One region of the Pseudoalteromonas sp. Of7M-16 genome, then DNA from elsewhere that is predicted to be linked to it. Evidence: riboswitches for the same ligand, from Rfam matches in the RefSeq annotation. Region 1 holds a riboswitch; the other holds the start of a gene.
The links. A riboswitch is a leader RNA that binds a small molecule or an ion and turns the genes downstream of it on or off. The one in region 1 is predicted to bind cyclic di-GMP.
Positions count from the first base shown of each region.

Region 2: linked by a shared signal. The riboswitch ahead of MHN81_RS06015 (cellulose binding domain-containing protein) and the one ahead of MHN81_RS21980 (DUF4955 domain-containing protein) in region 1 are both predicted to bind cyclic di-GMP.

Region 1 covers NZ_JAKRFY010000027.1:15,146-24,913, reverse strand. The annotation lists gene MHN81_RS21985 (hypothetical protein) at 22-192, opposite strand; gene MHN81_RS21980 (DUF4955 domain-containing protein) at 308-2,539, opposite strand; cyclic di-GMP riboswitch class I at 2,628-2,726, opposite strand; gene MHN81_RS21975 (ATP-binding protein) at 3,014-4,270, opposite strand; gene MHN81_RS21970 (response regulator transcription factor) at 4,299-4,991, opposite strand; gene MHN81_RS21965 (DUF3019 domain-containing protein) at 5,002-5,370, opposite strand; gene MHN81_RS21960 (MipA/OmpV family protein) at 5,379-6,242, opposite strand; gene MHN81_RS21955 (malate synthase G) at 6,435-8,615, opposite strand; gene MHN81_RS21950 (isocitrate lyase) at 8,847-9,768, shown strand, end outside.
Region 2 covers NZ_JAKRFY010000004.1:180,207-189,974, reverse strand. The annotation lists gene MHN81_RS06025 (hypothetical protein) at 452-940, opposite strand; gene MHN81_RS06020 (nucleoside hydrolase) at 1,310-2,182, opposite strand; cyclic di-GMP riboswitch class I at 2,659-2,741, shown strand; gene MHN81_RS06015 (cellulose binding domain-containing protein) at 2,973-4,769, shown strand; gene MHN81_RS06010 (DUF1592 domain-containing protein) at 4,782-7,952, shown strand; gene MHN81_RS06005 (DUF1552 domain-containing protein) at 7,982-9,208, shown strand; gene MHN81_RS06000 (hypothetical protein) at 9,737-9,768, opposite strand, start outside.

The sequences.
Region 1 (9,768 bases):
CTCACCATCACACAAATTAAATTACAGTACGTCTTTACTGCACAGATCCATATTTGCTTGATCTTTTAGCTTCAAGCAATACATAGATGTCTCGTTCACTTCGATCCCATTGATCATAAAGCTTGAGAACCAACCAAAAACCAGTGCCAGTGCAACAAGTGCATATTTTTTATAGGGAGGGATTGTTGTCATGTTAAATACCTTACTACTACCTTGTCAGCCATCTTTGCTGACCAATAAATTTCTAAATGAGATGTCTATCATCTGAACACAGATTATCTGTGTAGATAGATAAACATCCTTAAAATTAACGATATACGCGTACGTTTCTTACTTGCCCTTTAAACGGGTATGTGTTCTTTGGCGTAGAACCTATGCTCAATGGCACATCATTTTGATTTGGTAGCACAATGCTTTTGCTGCCCATAGACTGACCATCAATGCTTAAAGATAAAGTATTACCATCTAGCTGCATTTCCAGTTTGTGCCACTTGCCATCAGCAAAGTTACCCGCATTGACCCCTTTGCCATTAATACGCGCACTGATCACACCTTTTTTGTTGACCTGAATGTAATAAGCGTTTTGTGTACCGTAATTACCTTTAGATAACATGAAACCTGTTTTGGTCGTGCTGAAGTCTTGATATTTAAACTCCAGTTCAATTTTGCTGAATTGGTCAATATCACCAAGCTCAACACGCTGATCAACACCATTAAATGTGCCTTGGTATTCACTAAAAACCTTGCCGTCTTGGCCGTGACCAGACAGGTCACACACGCTACCTTGAAGTGACCATGCACCAATTAGGCCTTCACTGATTACTTTTTTCGCACAGCGACGTTGTTGCAACTGGCTTGCATACAAGCTCTCAATATCTGTTTGCTGTTGCACATAGGCCTGTGGCATGTCAGCAAGACTTACGTCATACCTTTGCTGGCTTTCAAAACCATTAAATCCAGCACCTTTTAAGCCGATCACATAGGGCATAATTACCCGACCGTATTTGCTGTCATGGCGCATAAATGCCCATTTATCAATCGCTTCATTTTGTGCTGTATTGGTCACATTCCAAAATACTAAATGCTTGAGGTGGTTAGGCTGTGCGCCGACTGAACCGCCCATATACCCATAATTCCAGCCGCCTTTGCTGTTTTCTATCAAATTGCTGTACGGCATATTTGCATGCAAGTTATGAAATCGTTTTGATGAATGGGAAGAACCTGAAATCACATTGCCAGCCGCTTTGTGTGAAAAACCAGCGGCATGCCAATGCTCAGCTTGATCATCAATATTTTGTGCTAGCACATGCGTTGAGGCATTGATATCTAAACTGATGTGGCCCGGGTTACCGGTAAATGCGACGTCTTTTATGGTCATCGCAGCACTATTTACTACAGATACACCTTGGTTCAAGTCGATGAACTCAACGTTTCTTAACCATGCATTGGCGACTCTTGAGAAGCGGATAGCACTCCAGCCACCGTCATGTACGCCGCTTTTATGGTGTTTGAACGCTTCTTGCCAATTACCTTGAATTGTTAGGTTTTCAACACCAATATTTTGTAATAGTGGCGCTTTTTTCAATCCCCAGTAGCCATCGCTGGTAACATCATGGTGGATCACCGCCGCAAACGTGACCACATCACCTTCTAAGGCTGTTATTTGATGATACTCTTGTGAGCGAAGACCTTTTTTGATCATGCCCCAGTTGCCGTCTAGCTTGTAAGGGGAGAGTGCTTTTGCAATTGTTTCAGGACGAGGATCGAATCGAGACAGCTGAATCCACTGGCCAACCTTAAGTAAAGATGCATCACGAACCTGCACAGAGCGTGTAGACTGTCTCGGGTGACTAGAAATAACATCGGTAATAAAACGCTCACCACTGGGTGATGTCACTGCTTCACGTACACCTTTTACTTTAGGATCACGATTTGAATAGTTGTAACCAATTTCGAGTAAGTATGGACTTGTCCACATTTTGTTTGGATATATCAAATCTAAATGCTGGTCCATTTTTAAAATACTTTGCTTGCTCTCACCACGTAATACCATATTTCCGCGAGATACTTTAATGGTTGCGCTTGCGCGACTTATTCGACCATTTGCAGTATCGGACTTATCGATACCATCTACGTCGGACAGAGTGTTGAGGTCGTAAGTCCCATTGGGGAAATAAATGACGGCACCTATACCGCCTTGATCAATATGCTGCTCAGCGGCGGCAATTGCATCACGAACAGCTTGCTTATCTGAACGACCAGGCGCGATATCGGCACCAAAACCTGTGACGTCAAAAACACGGTAGCCCAGTTCATTCACTTGGGGAATTGACTGATTCGAAAATTGATATCCAGCGTAAGAGAAATTAGCAATGATCTGATCATCTGCCACTTGACTGTGTGGATCTCTTAGATCTGACTGAGTTGATCTCGAGTCTAAATAGCTATGCCAGAAATCGTTTGCATAACTTTGAAATGGTAGCCAGCTTGTTGCAGCACATAGTGCTAACAATAGGGGCTTATTGGAAAAGTGTTTCATCTCTAACCTCAAATAACTACAGTGTGTAGTGGTATTGAGTAGATCTGGCAGTCACATCCCTAATGAATATTCATAGTATTCCTAACTATGAAGCAACCCCGCTATCATGTGCTCTGCTTATAGAAACAGTGCCTTTAGACCGGAAGCTTTGCGTCCTAGACTTTCATCTAGTTTGCCAGTAACTACAGTTTGTATAAAATTCAGGAGGAATTTATAGGAAGGTTCCAAATAGGTCAAATACAAATTAGAGCTAAAATCCTAATCTGTTGTTCAATCAGGAATTATAATTTATTAAAGTTTTACTACAGATAAAATATTCCCACTTAAAGGTACTATTCTTCAACAATATACAACCCTATTTTCTTATACTAACCGACATACACAGGAAAAAAGGTGCAAAAAATCAGCTTATTCAGACAATTTATTGAGATAGAAAGGCTGGTTTTTTATCAATTGCACTTATGTTTATGTGCTTCATTCACTCACAAAGCGCAGCGTAAACCTTGCGCCGCCTAAATCTGGACAGTCGTCCACCTCAACAGTGCCATGGTAACGAGAGATGATTTTGGCGCTAAAGGCTAGCCCGATCCCAAAGCCTGGGCACTGTTGCCTATCCAGTCTGACAAAAGGCTTAAATACAGTCGCTCTTTTTTCTGCATCAATCCCCTGACCATCATCACTTATACTGACTGCTATGTCGTTATTTTCATAAAAGACTTTAACTGCACACTTGCTACGCCCATATTTAATAGCATTATCAATGATGTTTGACACAGCCATATTCAAATATCGTAAATCGGCATTGATACACACACTCTCTGATGGCAGGGTAAATTCAACAGATCCATGATAGGTATTGGAGATTAAGCTCGATAGCATCTGAGCCAAGTCCATTTTATTGGGTTTTGCGTCATCTAAACTATGCTGCAATCTCGCAAAATCTAGCATATGTATGAGTAATCCTTCCATATCATCTAGTTGCTGATTTACTCGAGACTCATACTTGGTTCGCAATTGCTCATCTTGAGCTTCAACGAGCGTATCCAGCCCCATCCGTACCCGCGCCAACGGGGTCCTCAACTCATGAGATAGGCCGCCTGCCAGCAACTTAATATCATCCATTAAGAGACTAATTTTACTGGCCATTTGATTAAACGATAACTCAATATCACGGATGTACCAAAGCGTACCAACCTGTAACCTGACATCAAGCTGACCGTCTCCAAGTTTGGTCGCAGCCGCACTCAATCGCATTAAACGTCTGACAAAGGGCGCTAAAAAAATAACGATAACGATGACCAAAAGGAGGTAAAAAGACAGTGTTAAGGAAAGGCGATAGTCTTCTTTTTCAATTTGTTTATCGTACTGGTAGATTAAAATGTCGTGCGTACTGGTCAATAGGTGTACCATCACGTGCTCTTGCGTTTCTAAATAAACAGGCTCTTGCCTTTTCAATTGCTCCTGTAAAAGAGCCGGTAGCGGATACTCGTCCATTGCACGCGTATACAATATGGCGTTACGTTGATTATTCTCATCTTTCATGAGGTTGGGGTCAAAATCAGATACCTCACCTAATGCCATTAACTTTAAAAGCGGCAAGGTAAGTGACAATTGCTCGCTCACCAAAGGCTCGCTAGTATCGTCTGATGAATATAATGTATCGAATATTTGCCCTAACAAGATACTTGCGATCAATAAAACACTCACGAGCGCAACAACAAACCGCCACATATTGTATTTGTTCCTTTAATTTATCGGCTTACCAAGTGTCTTTCGCCAACTGATACCCTTTACCCCACACTGTCGCTATTTTGTATGGTGCTTGTGTATCACCCAACTTTTTGCGAAGTCGAGATACTCGTAAGTCGATAGTACGGTCAAACCCGTCGTATTCGAAGCCGCGCAACTCCTGCACCAGATCCTGTCGTGTCACAACACTTCCAGCGCGACTCGCCAGTACCCAAAGCACATCAAATTCATTGCTTGAGACTTGGATATTGTTGCCATTAAGTGTTACTTGGCGATTGTCAGAGTCGACTTCGAGTGCACCGAGCACCAATCGCTCACTCACCGTAGCTTGCGTAGCAGCCGAGCGCCGTAGGAGGGTTCTCATTCTCGCCTCAAGCAACCGACCTCTTACTGGCTTGGTTAAATAGTCATCGGCTCCCATCTCTAGACCCAATATTTCGTCAACTTCCTCATCTCTGGCAGTTAACATCAATATAGGTGTTTGCATCGACTGTCGAAGTGCTTTGCACACATCTAAACCATCCATACTAGGTAACATGCCATCCAAAATAACCAAGTCAGGCTGTGTTTTTTTTACACCTTCAAGGCCAGCTAACCCGTCATGATATACGGATACCTGATACTGCTTTGCTTCGAGATAATCGGCTATCCACTGTGCCAATTCCACATCATCCTCAACCAACGCAATCTTGCACTCATTCATCCTAAATTCCTTAAAACATTCGCCAACGAACGGCTTTGCTTTTGCGTTTTTTATAGATCCAAGCATATTTAACTTTGTCGCTAAATATCACTTTGTCACTGCTATTTTTCAAACTCATCACGACATCATCAGTCATGACCAATTCGCTTTTCCACTGTCCTCGATTGTTGCGCTGCCAGCAGTGCAGCCGTGTTTCATTGGCAAATAAACAAAAATTGCCTTCATCGCTTACCTGCCAATTGACCGAAACATCGATAAAGCATTCCTGGCCTTGTTCTAGTGCAACACATTGTTGTGGTTTAACGATAAAGTTGGGGTTATTGGACGCAGCAAAGGTTAACGTCGGGGCTAATAAAAATCCAAAAAGATACTTGTTCACATCGCCCCCTAAAATACGTAACTCAGAGTGATGTTAACATTGCGACCTAACTTACTACGGTTAGATACATACTTTAGTGCATCAATAGAGTAGGGGCTTTTATCTATACTACTTGCGTAATCTGTAAACCCGATAGAACCATCAACCACCCAGCTTTCACTGATTGGTTTAGTAAAGCCGAGTTTAAGTAATGTATTCACACCACCTGATGCTTCATATGGTGCTACCCGAGAAGATTTATAAGGCACACCGTAATAGTAGTTCAACATATTACTGTTACGATATTGAAACCCGATAGAAGCGTAGTAGTTCCAATTTTTTACTTGCCAAGATCTGGCAACCCAAAGAGAAGCGTAAGCACCACCATCGTACTCACTGTTATCCGCTTTAGGCGCTAAAATGGTTTGTATTTGGTACTGACCAATTGCACCTGTAGCGCGTAAACCAACATACCCGGTCAAATCCCTGTCATCACTATAGCCTGCAAAATTTCCTTCTAAATATCCATAATAAGTCATGTGGGAATGCGCAGAAGAGAATATGAGATCAAATTCCCACTCATTGGTATTGTACAGGTTGTAACCCATAGCCCAGTCAGGTTCAAACTTACTATCACTACCAGGTACTTCAACAAACAGTCCATTTTCGAAGTAATAGTTGCCATTAATATTTATCAGTGGACGAGTCGCGATGTTTGAAAGTAGCCCACCACCGTATGACGCGCCAATACCTAACGACAAAAAGCCACCAGCTTCTCGTTTATTGGCAAACCCATCCCAAAAGCTAGGAGCTGTTTTTCCGTAAACGCTAGGCATCCAGCTCAAACTCACCAAAACAAGGCTAGCAGACAGCCATTTAAATTTAGAGTCCATAGCAGTTTCTTATCTTTATTATTTGCTAATTAATATATTGAAAAAATGATAAAAATATCGTGTCGGATTATACCAAAGTGTATCAAATTGTACCTAATTACAAATTACCAAAAATAGGGAATAGCAGACATGATTGGAAAGGGGGTTTACAAGTGAGCGCCAAGATTAAATCATAGCGCTCACTTTTAGCTGTTAATGTGACTGTAACTTTTGGAGCCTACGATAATAATGTAACAAGGGTTCTGTGTAGCCATTAGGCTGTTGCTTACCTTCAAAAACAAGTGCCAACGCAGCTTTATAAGCTAAACTATCCGCCTTTGGGTGGCCATGTTCACACATTGCAATATAGTGCGGATCACTGCTGTTTTGACTATCTACGACACTGGCCATTTTAGCAAATGTTGCCAATACCAACTCTTCGCTACACACCTTATGTTCTAGCCAGTTTGCAATATGCTGACTTGATATCCTCAATGTTGCTCTATCTTCCATTAAACCCACATGAGAAATATCTGGCACCTTTGAGCAACCTACACCTTGGTTTATCCAACGCACAACATAGCCCAAAATACCTTGAATATTATTGTCTAACTCAGCTTGAATATCTGACAGAGAAAGAGAAGAGGCATCATGCAACAAAGGAGGAGTCAATAAGTCTTCCAAACACGCATGTTGAGAACGCGAGATTTTGACTTGTTGAGCTAGAACATCAACCTCATGATAGTGGATAGCATGCAGCGTTGCAGCAGTGGGTGAGGGGACCCATGCAGTATTTGCTCCCGCTTCTAATTGTGCTGCTTTTAAGGCCATCATCTGCGCCATGTTATCTGGTTTTGGCCACATTCCTTTACCAATTTGTGCTTTACCTTTGAAGCCTGTTTCTAAACCGACTTCAACATTCTGGCGCTCATAGGCCGAGATCCACGGTTGAGATTTGATCACTTCTTTTGGCCTAACAGCTCCGGCAAGCATAGATGTATGGATCTCATCTCCGGTGCGATCTAAAAACCCTGTATTTATGAATACAACACGAGATCTGGCAGCTGCTATGCACGCTTTTAAGTTGACAGAAGTACGTCGCTCTTCATCCATGATCCCCATTTTAATCGTATTTTCTGGCAATCCCAATGCTCGCTCTACAGCGTTAAATAACTCGGTTGTAAAGGCAACTTCCTCGGGGCCATGCATTTTGGGTTTTACAATATTTATACTGGCAGATTTGCTATTCCGATACGGGCTATTACCTCTCAGGTCATGCATGGCGGCAACTGACGTTACCATGGCATCAAGTATTCCTTCAAAGATTTCTCGACCTTCAGAGTCAAGTACCGCAGGGGTTGTCATCAAATGACCCACATTGCGAACAAACATCATTGCTCTACCACTTAGAGTAAAAACCTCGCCATGGAGTGAGTTATAACTTCTGTCATTCGCTAGGCATCGTTCAACTGCCAGACCATTTTTTACAAACTCTTCAACTAAATTGCCTTTATTCAAACCGAGCCAGTTTCGATAAACCACGATTTTATCTTCAGCGTCCACAGCCGCTACAGAGTCTTCGCAATCCATAATCGTTGTTAAAGCTGACTCCAAGATCACGTCTTTGATCCCCGCTTTATCAACCTTTCCAATAGGATCCTCATGATCAATACAGATCTCAATATGAAGGCCGTGATGTTTTACTAAGACCGCAGCAGGATTTTGCAATTGCCCACAATATCCGATCAATTGTTCTGGATCTGCAAGCGTCACCTGACGGCTATCATTCAATGTCACAATTAAACGACTATCGACAATGCCATAGTGGGTGCTTTCAATATGTGAACCACCGTTCAGAGGCAATATTTTATCCAATAGTTGCCTTGCATACGCCATCACCTTAAACCCGCGTACAGGGTTGTATTCTTTACCTTTTTCAGCTCCTTCATCTTCACTTATCACATCCGTCCCATACAAGGCATCATAAAGGGAGCCCCAACGCGCATTGGCCGCATTGAGTGCAAACCGTGCGTTGTTCACCGGAACAACCAATTGTGGTGCAGCAGCCAGAGCGATTTCAGGCTCAGAATGTTCAGTCACAATGTTGAAATCTGATGGCTGTGGCAACAAATAACCAATAGATTCCAAAAATGTCCGATATTTTTTGGCATCCCAACTGACATTTTGCCGATGATAGTCATCAACCTTAGCTTGTAAGCTATTTCGCTTTTCGAGTAAGGCACGATTTATGGGTGAGAGTGTATCTACAATATTGGCCAAACCATCCCAAAACGATTCAGAGCTAAGGGGTAGACCATCGAGCAACTCTTGATTCACAAAATCAAAAAAGTCAGCATCAATAGTGAGCCCAGCGTTTGTCACAGTTGCATTCATAGCAGAGTTCCTAATGCGAATTAATTTTGAACGGGTTATTCAAAAATAAAGCAATTTGTACAAAAACAAACCCCTTTCGCCATTCATAATAAATATACTCACAATAACAACTATAAATTTAAAAAATTATAAAAGCCGTTCTAGTGTTTAATTAAGCCGCAGCAACTCTCACACATAACGCTTAGGCAAATCTTTTTATTTAGTGTACAACTCGTTCGAAGGATATTAATCATGAGCAATTACCAGTCTCAAATTGACCGCTTTACTACCTTATGCGCAACAAAAACACACAATTGGCAATCAATTAACCCTGAATATGCAAGCAGAATGCACTTACAAAATCGCTTTAAAACAGGGTTAGATATCGCGAAGTACACGGCGAAAATTATGCGTGAGGACATGGCTCGTTACGATGCAGATCCTACACAATACACTCAATCACTGGGGTGTTGGCATGGCTTTACGGCTCAACAAATGATGATGGCCATTAAAAGACACCAAAAAACAACCAAAGGCGCTTATGTATACTTAAGTGGTTGGATGGTAGCGGCACTGCGATCTGAGTTTGGCCCGTTACCAGACCAAAGCATGCACGAAAAAACAGCGGTTCCTAAGCTCATTGAAGAAATATATACCTTCTTAAAACAGGCTGATGCGAGGGAGTTGGATCATTTGTATAAAGCACTCGATACCGCGAAGTTAAATGGTCAAGATACGAGTCAACTTCAATTAGAAATCGATAACTTTGAAACTCATATAGTGCCTATCATCGCTGATATTGATGCAGGTTTTGGCAACGAAGAAGCCACTTACTTGCTCGCAAAACAAATGATAGAAGCCGGAGCTTGCGCCATTCAAATTGAAAACCAAGTATCAGATGCCAAACAATGCGGACACCAAGCAGGTAAAGTAACAGTACCTCATGAAGACTTCCTTGCAAAAATTAATGCTGTTCGATATGCATTTTTAGAACTAGGTATTGAAGACGGGATCATTGTAGCCCGCACAGACTCTCTCGGAGCTAGTTTGACACAAAAAATTCCGGTTTCTAAACAGCCCGGGGATATCGCTAGCCAATATACAGCATTTTTAGACACCCAGCCGATTGTCGACCTTGATCAGCTTACAGATGGGGAAATGGCCATCAAGCTAG
Region 2 (9,768 bases), on a different contig from region 1:
TGTACTTAATGAGGAGGATAAGACAACCATCTACCTCTTTCTAGCTCATCCGCTCCGTACATTTGGACAATTTTAGGACACTGCAAGTTTCGCCTTTTCATACTGTCAATAAATTATAATGCCTTTTACCACCCTTGAAATAGCTATAGAAATAGTCACCAAAATCACCTATGTCACATATTACGATTTCAGGGTTTTCTTCCAAGAATTTAGGCTTTAAGATAGTGAAGCTCTTTATCATTATTTGAATTACCTATATTTGTTACAACGGCTGCTATACGGTAAAAAATCAAAATGACGACAAATGTTTCCAGCTACATTAAACCTCAATGAATATAGCAACTTGCTAAGGTGTGAGGCACGAAATACCAAAGCTTCTTCATGCCACCTTAACCATTAGACTCTCGCATATTAGAAATACCACGCGTGCCTAATTACTCTGAACAACCTGTTAATTTATATTTTCGAATACGACCGCAGCCTTAGGCGCATGATCGTCTTTCCAGTTGATAAGGTGATTGCTCAACAAATCCTTGGCAGAGACATTCTTATAAAAAATAACCAATTGTCCATCTGAGCAAAATTCAATTTCACCCGAATTATTTTCACAATGGTATGCAATGATTGCAAAAAGCTCTAAGTCACCGTTTGTGATATAAGCTGATTTTTCATCACAAGATTGATGCCGACAAGCACTGACAATATATGCATTACTACCAAGAGCTTTTACTTGATCTGGGGCACCACTAAAACCAGCTTTAACCTGATCAGAGATTTTTTCATTTGCCCAGAAATACTGCTTACTTTTGCTGCCAAAAAATTCATTTATATGCAATTTGAAATTATCATCCCAAATCAACTGGCTGGCGTTTTTGAAACCTCTAATCTCGAATGTTTTTGCACTAATAGGTAGAGAAGAAACCACAAATAAAAACAACAAGATACGAATAACTTACCTTTATAATTTACCCTTTGGTGCGGAGCCGCCAAATTCATATTCAATCAGTAAATAGCGTTCACATATTTGAATTAAAAGAATCGCACAGAACGTTGTAGTCATAGATAAAAATCCTCAGTGTTTCACTGGGACTTTTAAAACTGACCAAGGAAAATAAAAGCATATTAGCATGAATTCTCGCATATCGCGGCTATATGTGGAGATTTTTTGTAGATTAAAATGTGAAGCAAAACGAAATTATCCAAGCAATAAATTTGTGACTTTCCAATTTTACCTCTTTTATATTTTAATAAGTATTTCGAACTTAGATTGGCAACCAAAACGGACCAATCCAAAGTCCGAAAAACAAATTTAATTGCCACAAATGATATCGAAGTAACGCTGATTAAATGTTTGGGGCTCCACGTTGATTGCTATGGTTTGTTTTGGTGCTGTAGCCCATTCATCAATTGGAAAAACCCTATCTGAACCTTTAAATAAAGTATGTCCTTTTGCTGGCCCTTCGGTTATGACTCGTATGTGCCCTTGCTTTGTTGTAAAAATTTCAGGTGCGACCAAATACATGATTGCTGAAGAGTCATGTACATAAAATCCATCTAAACCAAGGTCATCATTGTAAAACTTTGCATAAAAACGTGTAATGTCATAAATAAACTGACCGTACTTTTCGCTGCTCGTCCTTACTTTCTCTAAATACGCATTTGACATCTGGGTTTGCTGCGTCACATCTAACCCAACAATGGTGACTGGCCAGTCTGCATTGATAACAATATCTGCGGCAAGAGGATCTCCGTACACATTCGCTTCGGCAAACGGTGTCAGATTACCCGTATGACCGTTATGTCCAAAAGCCCCACCCATAATGATGACTTCTTTCACTAACTTGCCGATTTCAGGAGCTTTTTCAATTGCTAGGGCTAAATTTGTAAGTCTACCTACCGCAACTAAGGTGATTTCTCCCGGTTGCTTTTTTATTGTTTCAACAATGAAATCATGTGCAATGAGTGGTGATAGAGGTGTATTTATTTGATCAGGTAATTCAATATTACCTAAGCCATTATCACCATGTACAAGGGTTGCAGGCTCTGTTTTCACTTGATCTAGCGGTACGTTTACCCCTTTAGCGACCTCAGCATGCATACCAAACTCTTGTTTTAAATAAAGCGCATTACGCGTTGTGTTTTCTATACTTGCATTGCCAAAAGTGGTCGTAATTCCAACCATTTAAATATCCTGACAAGCATGCGCTAGAAGTAGCGCCATCGCGTCGTCAATACCAGGATCTGTATCAAATATTATTTTTTTCACTTAACTTCCCACGCAATTGGAACGATATAAAAATCATAACACGAGATACAAGGTCACTTCACCAACATTAAAACAGCTTTAAACCAAGAAAGAATCGCCATATGCGCCTATGCCAGCTTTATCACCCCTTTAATGAAAAAGGTTTGTTTTCTTATGTAGTCGCTGAATGTGACTAATGACGCTGTGAACTAGCATGGATTGCCCCCTTAACTCAAATTGTGCATCCACATTGTCACTTTAAAGCAAGTCATTAATTTATATAAATTAATCAGAACAATCCTGAGCATTTTGTATGACTTTACAAAGCATTATGAAGCGAAATGTGCAAATACTGTGAAAGTTGCAGTTGGGGCTTTGCGGTTATTGCGCTTTTAAGCTAACTTGCTTTAACAGGCTTAAAATAGCAAACCTTTTGAAAGAAAGGGACGCAAAGCTTCCGGTCTAAGGTGAAAACTAAGATAGCGGGGTTGCTGAATGCCAACGCTTATATTGCTGACAATGTGCATACTTCTGGTTTGTATGCGCGTTGCGTAGCCGATCGGTATTCACGCCTATGGCATATCATGTCATATCCCCAACCCTTGGTTTTTCATTATACCTGAGTATTGCGCTAGCTATTGCCGCCTGTGAGATCTGGTCGTTCGCTTATTCAGCGATGAGCAGCAAGGAAATAACATGTCAAATGGCAATGTTTCGGGGAATTTTCATGAGACAACATAGATACAATAGCAAGCAGCACCGATTTTTAAAAATCGGTCTCTGCCTAATGGCTTTGGGACATCCCATACACGGCTTGGCTGCGCAATGCGAGTTCAAGGTTAAAAATGAGTGGCAAAGTGGCTATACCGCAGAAGTTACCGTGTATAACAACACTGAGTCCGCCATCAATGGCTGGGAAGTGGGGTTAGAATTTATTCACGGTGAGTCAATCAATAATGCTTGGCGAGCCCAACTGAGCGGTAACAGTCCATATCAATTTAAAAACCTGAGCTGGAACAACACTATCAATCCGAGTTCGTCCAAATCGTTTGGCTTTAACGTCAAAAAAAGTGACGGACAGGACGCTACTACACCAAGGTTATTTGGTATTTGTGAGGGAAGCTCACAAAATGACAACGTGAAGGTTGTGGCGTCAGCGTCTGAAAATCAAGGCGCAGCCCCCGCAACAATCAACTTTACCAGCGAAGCGACAAATTTACCGTCAGACAATGTAAGTTATCGCTGGGATTTTGGTGATGGACACAGTTCAAATGACATAAACCCCCAGCATATCTTTGAGCAAGCTGGGGCTTACTCTGTTTTATTGACTATCAGTGATGGTACAAAAGACTATCCCGCTGCTCCGATTCAAGTCACGATTAGTGACGCTCAGCCAGAGTCAGCGCAATGTACTTTTGAAGTTGAACAAGAGTGGATCTCAGGCTTTCGTGGCAAAGTTACCATCACCAATACTGAAGCTGTTGCCATTTCAAACTGGAAAGTGCTCATGGCTTTTTCAGATAACACCAAGTTGACTGGGGTTTGGCATGGTCGCCACAGTGGAAATAACCCTTATGAAGTAATCAATGAAAATTACAATGGCACAATCAACCCTGGTCAAAGTTTAAATTTTGGTTTTAATGCGCAAAAGGCGCAAGAAAATGACACCCCAACCACACCTTCCCTCGGCGGTTTATGCTCGCTAGACGGCGATATTAATCACGCGCCATCAGCGATTGCATCGGCCTCTGTGGTAGCAGGTGACTACCCTTTATCGGTAAGCTTTGACAGCGGTGAATCCTCAGATTTAGACGGCGATCCCCTGACTTTTAGCTGGAACTTTGGCAACGGACAGACTTCAAGCGAGCCAAGCCCTGTCTATGTTTATGAAGAAGAAGGTGTATTTAATGTCACTTTAACAGTCAGTGACGGGGTAATTAGTACGGTAAGTGACCCAATCAGTATTCAAGTATCAGCGCCAGAGACACCACCCATAAGCAAACCATTTGTGTTAAACCCTCAAGGCTCTCGCCTTTACTTTGTCTCGACTAAAAAACAGCACCTAGTTGAAGCGCACACGTTTAATAATATCAGCGGCAGTATTACACCTGAAGGGGTAGCAAGATTAGCCATTGATCTGAACAGTGTTGATACCGGTAACGATACCCGTGATGGCAGAATGAAAGAATTTTTATTCGATACAGAGTCATTCCCAACCGCCGAAGCCCTACTCTCTATTGACTATGCTGCGTTAGTTGCACTCCCTGTTGGCAGCACTGAAAAACAATCTATCTCAGCCACGCTAAATCTTTCAGGCGTCATAAAAGAAGTTAACGCGAATGTCGTAATTCGACGCCTTGCGAATAATAAAATTTTGGTGCAAAGCCTAACCCCAATCGTACTAGACGCAACAGACTTTGGCTTGGAGTCAGGCATTGAAACGCTTAAAACTCTGGCGAATTTATCTGTGATCAGTTACGCCGTGCCGGTGAGCTTTAATCTCGTTTTTGAAGCGCAGCAATAGGAGGGAAAGAAGATGAAACGCAATAATTTAACACGCTTTTTTACCTTGACTGATATTTGGCCAAGCGCGCCCAAAATCGCCAAGTTCGCAGCTAGTGTGAGCCTGCTGACCTGTGCCTCTTTGGTTCACGCTGCACAGTGCTCTTTCACTATACCAGACAATTGGAACAGTGGTTTTAAAGCTGAGATAGTCATTGAAAATCAGTCAGATCAAAGCTTTAATGATTGGTCCATCGAGCTCACGTGGAATCAAGGCATTTCGCTGCAAAATAGCTGGAATGGCAATTTCGACTGCAATGACATGGGTTGTACCATTACGTCACAAAATCATACTATCCATGCCAATCAGTCATTTGGCTTGGGTTTTGTCGCCAACAAAAATGGCTTAACCGATAACATCTCCATGACTATAACCGGTGATATTTGCACAAGCTCAGCGCCCACAACGCCACCCGATGAAGTGACAGAAACAGGTTTGTGGCAACTCGATAGCACAGCCTCTTCACTGAGTTATGTGTCCGTAAAAAAAGATCACGTTGCGGAGCTCAATCAGTTTATTACGCAAAATGATGACTCTCCGGCCCTGTCTGGCAGTATCGACGCAGATGGAAACGTTAAACTGGCAGTCGATCTAAATAGCATCTCGACTGGTGTAGATATCAGAAATAGTCGAATTTTAGATCTATTGTTTGAAACGGATTTATTGCCCGTTGCATATTTTAGTGCTCAAATTGACACGGCGCTTTTAACTAACATGGAAATTGGTCATCCTGTCATTCAAAATATTACTGGTGACTTGAGCTTACATGGGGTTAATCATCAGCTAAGCCTTGATGTGTTGGTTGTCAAACTTGCTACTGGCAAGGTCAATGTCAGCACGCTTTCCCCTATTATCATCGACAGTAAAAGCTTTGATATGGATTACGGTATAGAAGCTTTACGTGTTGTCGCTAATCTCTCCGGCATTGGTGAATCTGTACCTGTCTACTTTAACCTCACTTATTTGTCTGCCGAGCAAGACAGCTTTGAGCCAGTTGTGATGGCAGATATACCTGTTGCGCCGACAGAGCTCAGCGCAAGCGTGCTGTCAATCGATGGTAAAGCGCAATTGAATTGGCGTGACAACAGCAATAACGAGACAGATTATCTGGTTCGTTTTAAAAGCCTTGATGGCCGCTGGCATACCGCTGCCGAGCTGGCATCAAACTCGAACTTTTTTGAGTCTGGTTTGCCCGAGTCGGGCGAGTTTGATTACAAAGTGATTGCACTCAACAACTCAGTACCTTCAGAGCCAAGTAATATTGAGCGTGTGGTTGTCACGCAAACTGATCCCGTTGCCCGAGGTATGCAACTTTATCAATCAGGGTGTGCAGGGTGTCACGGCTCAGAAGCTGGCGGCTTGGGCTCATTTCCAGCCCTTGATACTGAGCGAGATATACAAACCCTGATTGACACCATTGTCACCACCATGCCTTACGGCACACCAAGTGCGTGTGATGAGCAATGTGCAACAGATATCGCTGCGTATCTACAAACACTTTGGCCAGCACCTTTGACCTGTGATGTAGGAATTGCCCCCGTGGCATATGGGGCAAGACAGTTGAAGATATTAACGCAAACCGAGTACCAAAATACGGTCGAGGACTTACTAGGTGTAGACTTTACCGTGTCTGATGGTTTATCCCCTGACTCTCAAGTCGGCTTTTTCATCAACAATACCCATGCCAGTGTGCAACCATCTAACTACAGTAATTACTTGTTAGTGGCTGAAGAGCTATCAGAGTGGGTAGCTGAGAATAACTTTTCTCCCGCTTTAAGTTGTTCAACAATTGATGAAGACTGTGCTAACAGCCTGGTTAACGAGCTGGCTCCGCAAATATTCCGCCGTCCATTAACGCAAGAGGAGTCTCAAAATTACAAAATGATAGCCACTGGGTTTTTCCACGGTGGAGATGTTGAAGCGGGTATGAAGCTCGCCTTAGAAGGGCTACTCTCTTCACCCCAATTTATCTATCGTCATGAATTAGGAGAACCCAACCCAGATAACTCAGAGCTAGATGCTGACGCATTCGAACTGACATCTTGGGAGATGGCCACATTCTTATCTTACACATTTACTGGCTCAACCCCTGATCAGCAACTTTGGCAGGCCGCGGAGCGTGACGAGCTGCGTGATGAAGCCAATATTATTGCCCATGCAAATCGTCTTGCTGAAAGTGCTAAATCTGTGCTTGGAGAATTTGTAGGTAGCTGGTTAGGCACAGGAAATTTAGAAGTTGCAACCAAAGATCAAAACTTCTACCCAGGTTTTGCTGCATTGGTGCCGGCAATGAAGGCCGAGATGAGTGAAACCTTTTCATACATCATGACCCAGCCTAATGAAAGTTTCAGCTCCCTTTATACCGCTAACTACACGTTTGTAAATCAATTATTGGCAGAGCACTACAATATAGCAGGTGTAACTGGTGACGAGTTGCAAAAGGTAGATACCACAGAGCGTGGTGGCATATTAGCCAATGGTGCATTTATGTCTCGCTGGGCTGAAGTTGCCGAGTCTCACCCTATCCTACGCTCAGTGCGGGTGCGCCGTCGTATGCTATGTCAAGATCAGCCTGATCCACCAGCGGGGACTTTTGAAGCCCGAGAGCAAAGACTGGCTGAGCTGTCTGATATGCTGCAAGACCCAGCAACCACAAACAAACTTAAATATCACAGCTTAACAGAAGGCCAACCTTGCTCTGCTTGTCACGAAAAGTATATCAACCCGATGGGATTCGGAATGGAAGACTTTGACGCGGTGGGCAAAGTGAGAAGTACCGATAATAATGGCAATACGATAGATGCATCGGGTACCCTCTTCGCGCCTGAGAAATACGCAGAAGTCAGTGAATCAATTCCATTTAATGGCGCTAAACAATTAGGTGCTGTGATCGCTGATCTATCTTCCGCTCAAAGCTGCCTACCACAACAAATGTTCCGCTACGTTATGGGGGTTGGTCACGATTCAGTCGACCCAACCAGCGAAGAAGATAAGCGCTTATCCGAAACAGAACAAATCGGTTACATGTGCGAAATAGACACACTCACTAACGCCATGATGCAAAATAGCCCAAGAGCCATGTTAGAAAAGTTTGGTTCATTAAAGTCTGTGCGCTATCGCAAGGCTTGGTCCAGAAATGAATAGTGCGGGTCACAATACAGAAGGTTAATAAAATGAAAGATGAACATTTAAATAACATGATGATGTCGCGCCGTAGACTATTAAAAGTGTTTATGGCATCGGGGATTTCTACCGCCCTGATCCGTACTTCGCCATTAGTATCTGGTTTGCTATACGCAAGAGATGCGGACGCGCAGAACGCTGGGCTACCGAATAAAACCGTATCAATTTATATACCCGGAGGATCAATATCATCACTTTGGAACCCAACGGGAAGTGGTGAAAGCATGCAGTTAGGCGTGATGTCTGCAGGCTATGAACCAGTCAAAACCGAATGTAACTTTATGGTCAACATGTCACATTCCAACGCGGGACATGGTCGAATGCCAATCCTGCTTGCTCAAAATTGGGGCAGTGACAGTTATGACGTCACAATGGGGAATGCGTTAGGTCCAAACCTACCATTTCGTTATCTAAATTTGGGCGTTCACAGCAATGGCCAAGGGCAGTTAACCAAAGACAACCGTAATCATTTGCCATTCCAGGAGAACCCTTTCACCGTATTTAAAATGGTGTTTGGCAGTGCACAAGGCAGCAACAGTAAAACGCCTATCATGAATGCACACATGTCGGCTGCCAATGCGATTAAAAACAGGCTCGCAGGTTATGAGGTGCAAAGGATGAATGACCACCTCGATGCGATCTCAGATACCCAGCGCCGCTTAGATGACTTATATGGCGGCGTGTCTTGCGGTATTGCTCCAGATAGTACTGAATTCCCTTTGACCTTTGATACATTCAGTCAACAGGCACGCTTACAGGCTGATATTGCCGTGGCAGCCTTACAATGCAATTTGACCAGCTCTGTATCTCTGGCGTTTGGTAACCACCAAGCGGAATTTCGTATTCCCGAGCTGAATTTCCAAGGCCACTATCATAATGCAATACATGGCGGGAGCAACGGCCAACCTAACTACCCCTACTATACCGAAATGCGCAGCCACCTAGGTAGCTTAAGTGCGTACTTGATCCAAAAGCTAAAAGCAGCAGGCATACTCGATAGCACAGTCGTTTTAGAAACTTCGGATATGGGACATGCAGATAAACACTCTGCAAACCCCTGTTCTTACTTGATAGCAGGTGGCGGTGCACGTATAAACCGGGGCGTAGTCAGTAATATGGGCTCAGGTTACAACCAACATGATGTACTTCATACCGCAGCAAAGGCCTGCGGCGTTGACCTTGGCTTTGGAAAGGAGATCCCAGGGATTATTGTTTAGGAGATAATTACCGTATAAGCCCCTTTATTTGGGGGCTTATACTTTTGTTTTGGTTAAACCTAGTTTAAAACTAACATCGGCTGTTTGTCTTACCAGGTAAGGCCTGTTTTAAACACAACTGATACGGTAGACAATCAAAAACATAGCATGATCAATATCATCCTTTGGGTCCGTCATTTCAATACCGTTAGATACTTCACAATTCGAGCTTTGAGACTTAACAAAGTTCTTTATAACCTCCATGCGCCGGTTTTCTGGAAAGAAAGGGCTCACGGAATTTAGCTCAAAGACACACAAATATCGGTGATACTTTCGTAAGGCCATGTCGGTTCTTGCAAACAAGCACTACCAACATTTTTTAAAGCCTGTATTTTGCTTTTCTTGGGCATTTGACACTATCGAAATCAGAGTTAGAGATAGAACAAAAAACTTCAATATAGTTCAACCTTTTTAGTAACTTGAATGTAAACACAAAGGGCCATTACGCGTAGTAACAACACTGTCTAGAGGAAGCTACTTGGCGCTTTATTATTTGTTTTGGTTTAGATGACCAGCAATCT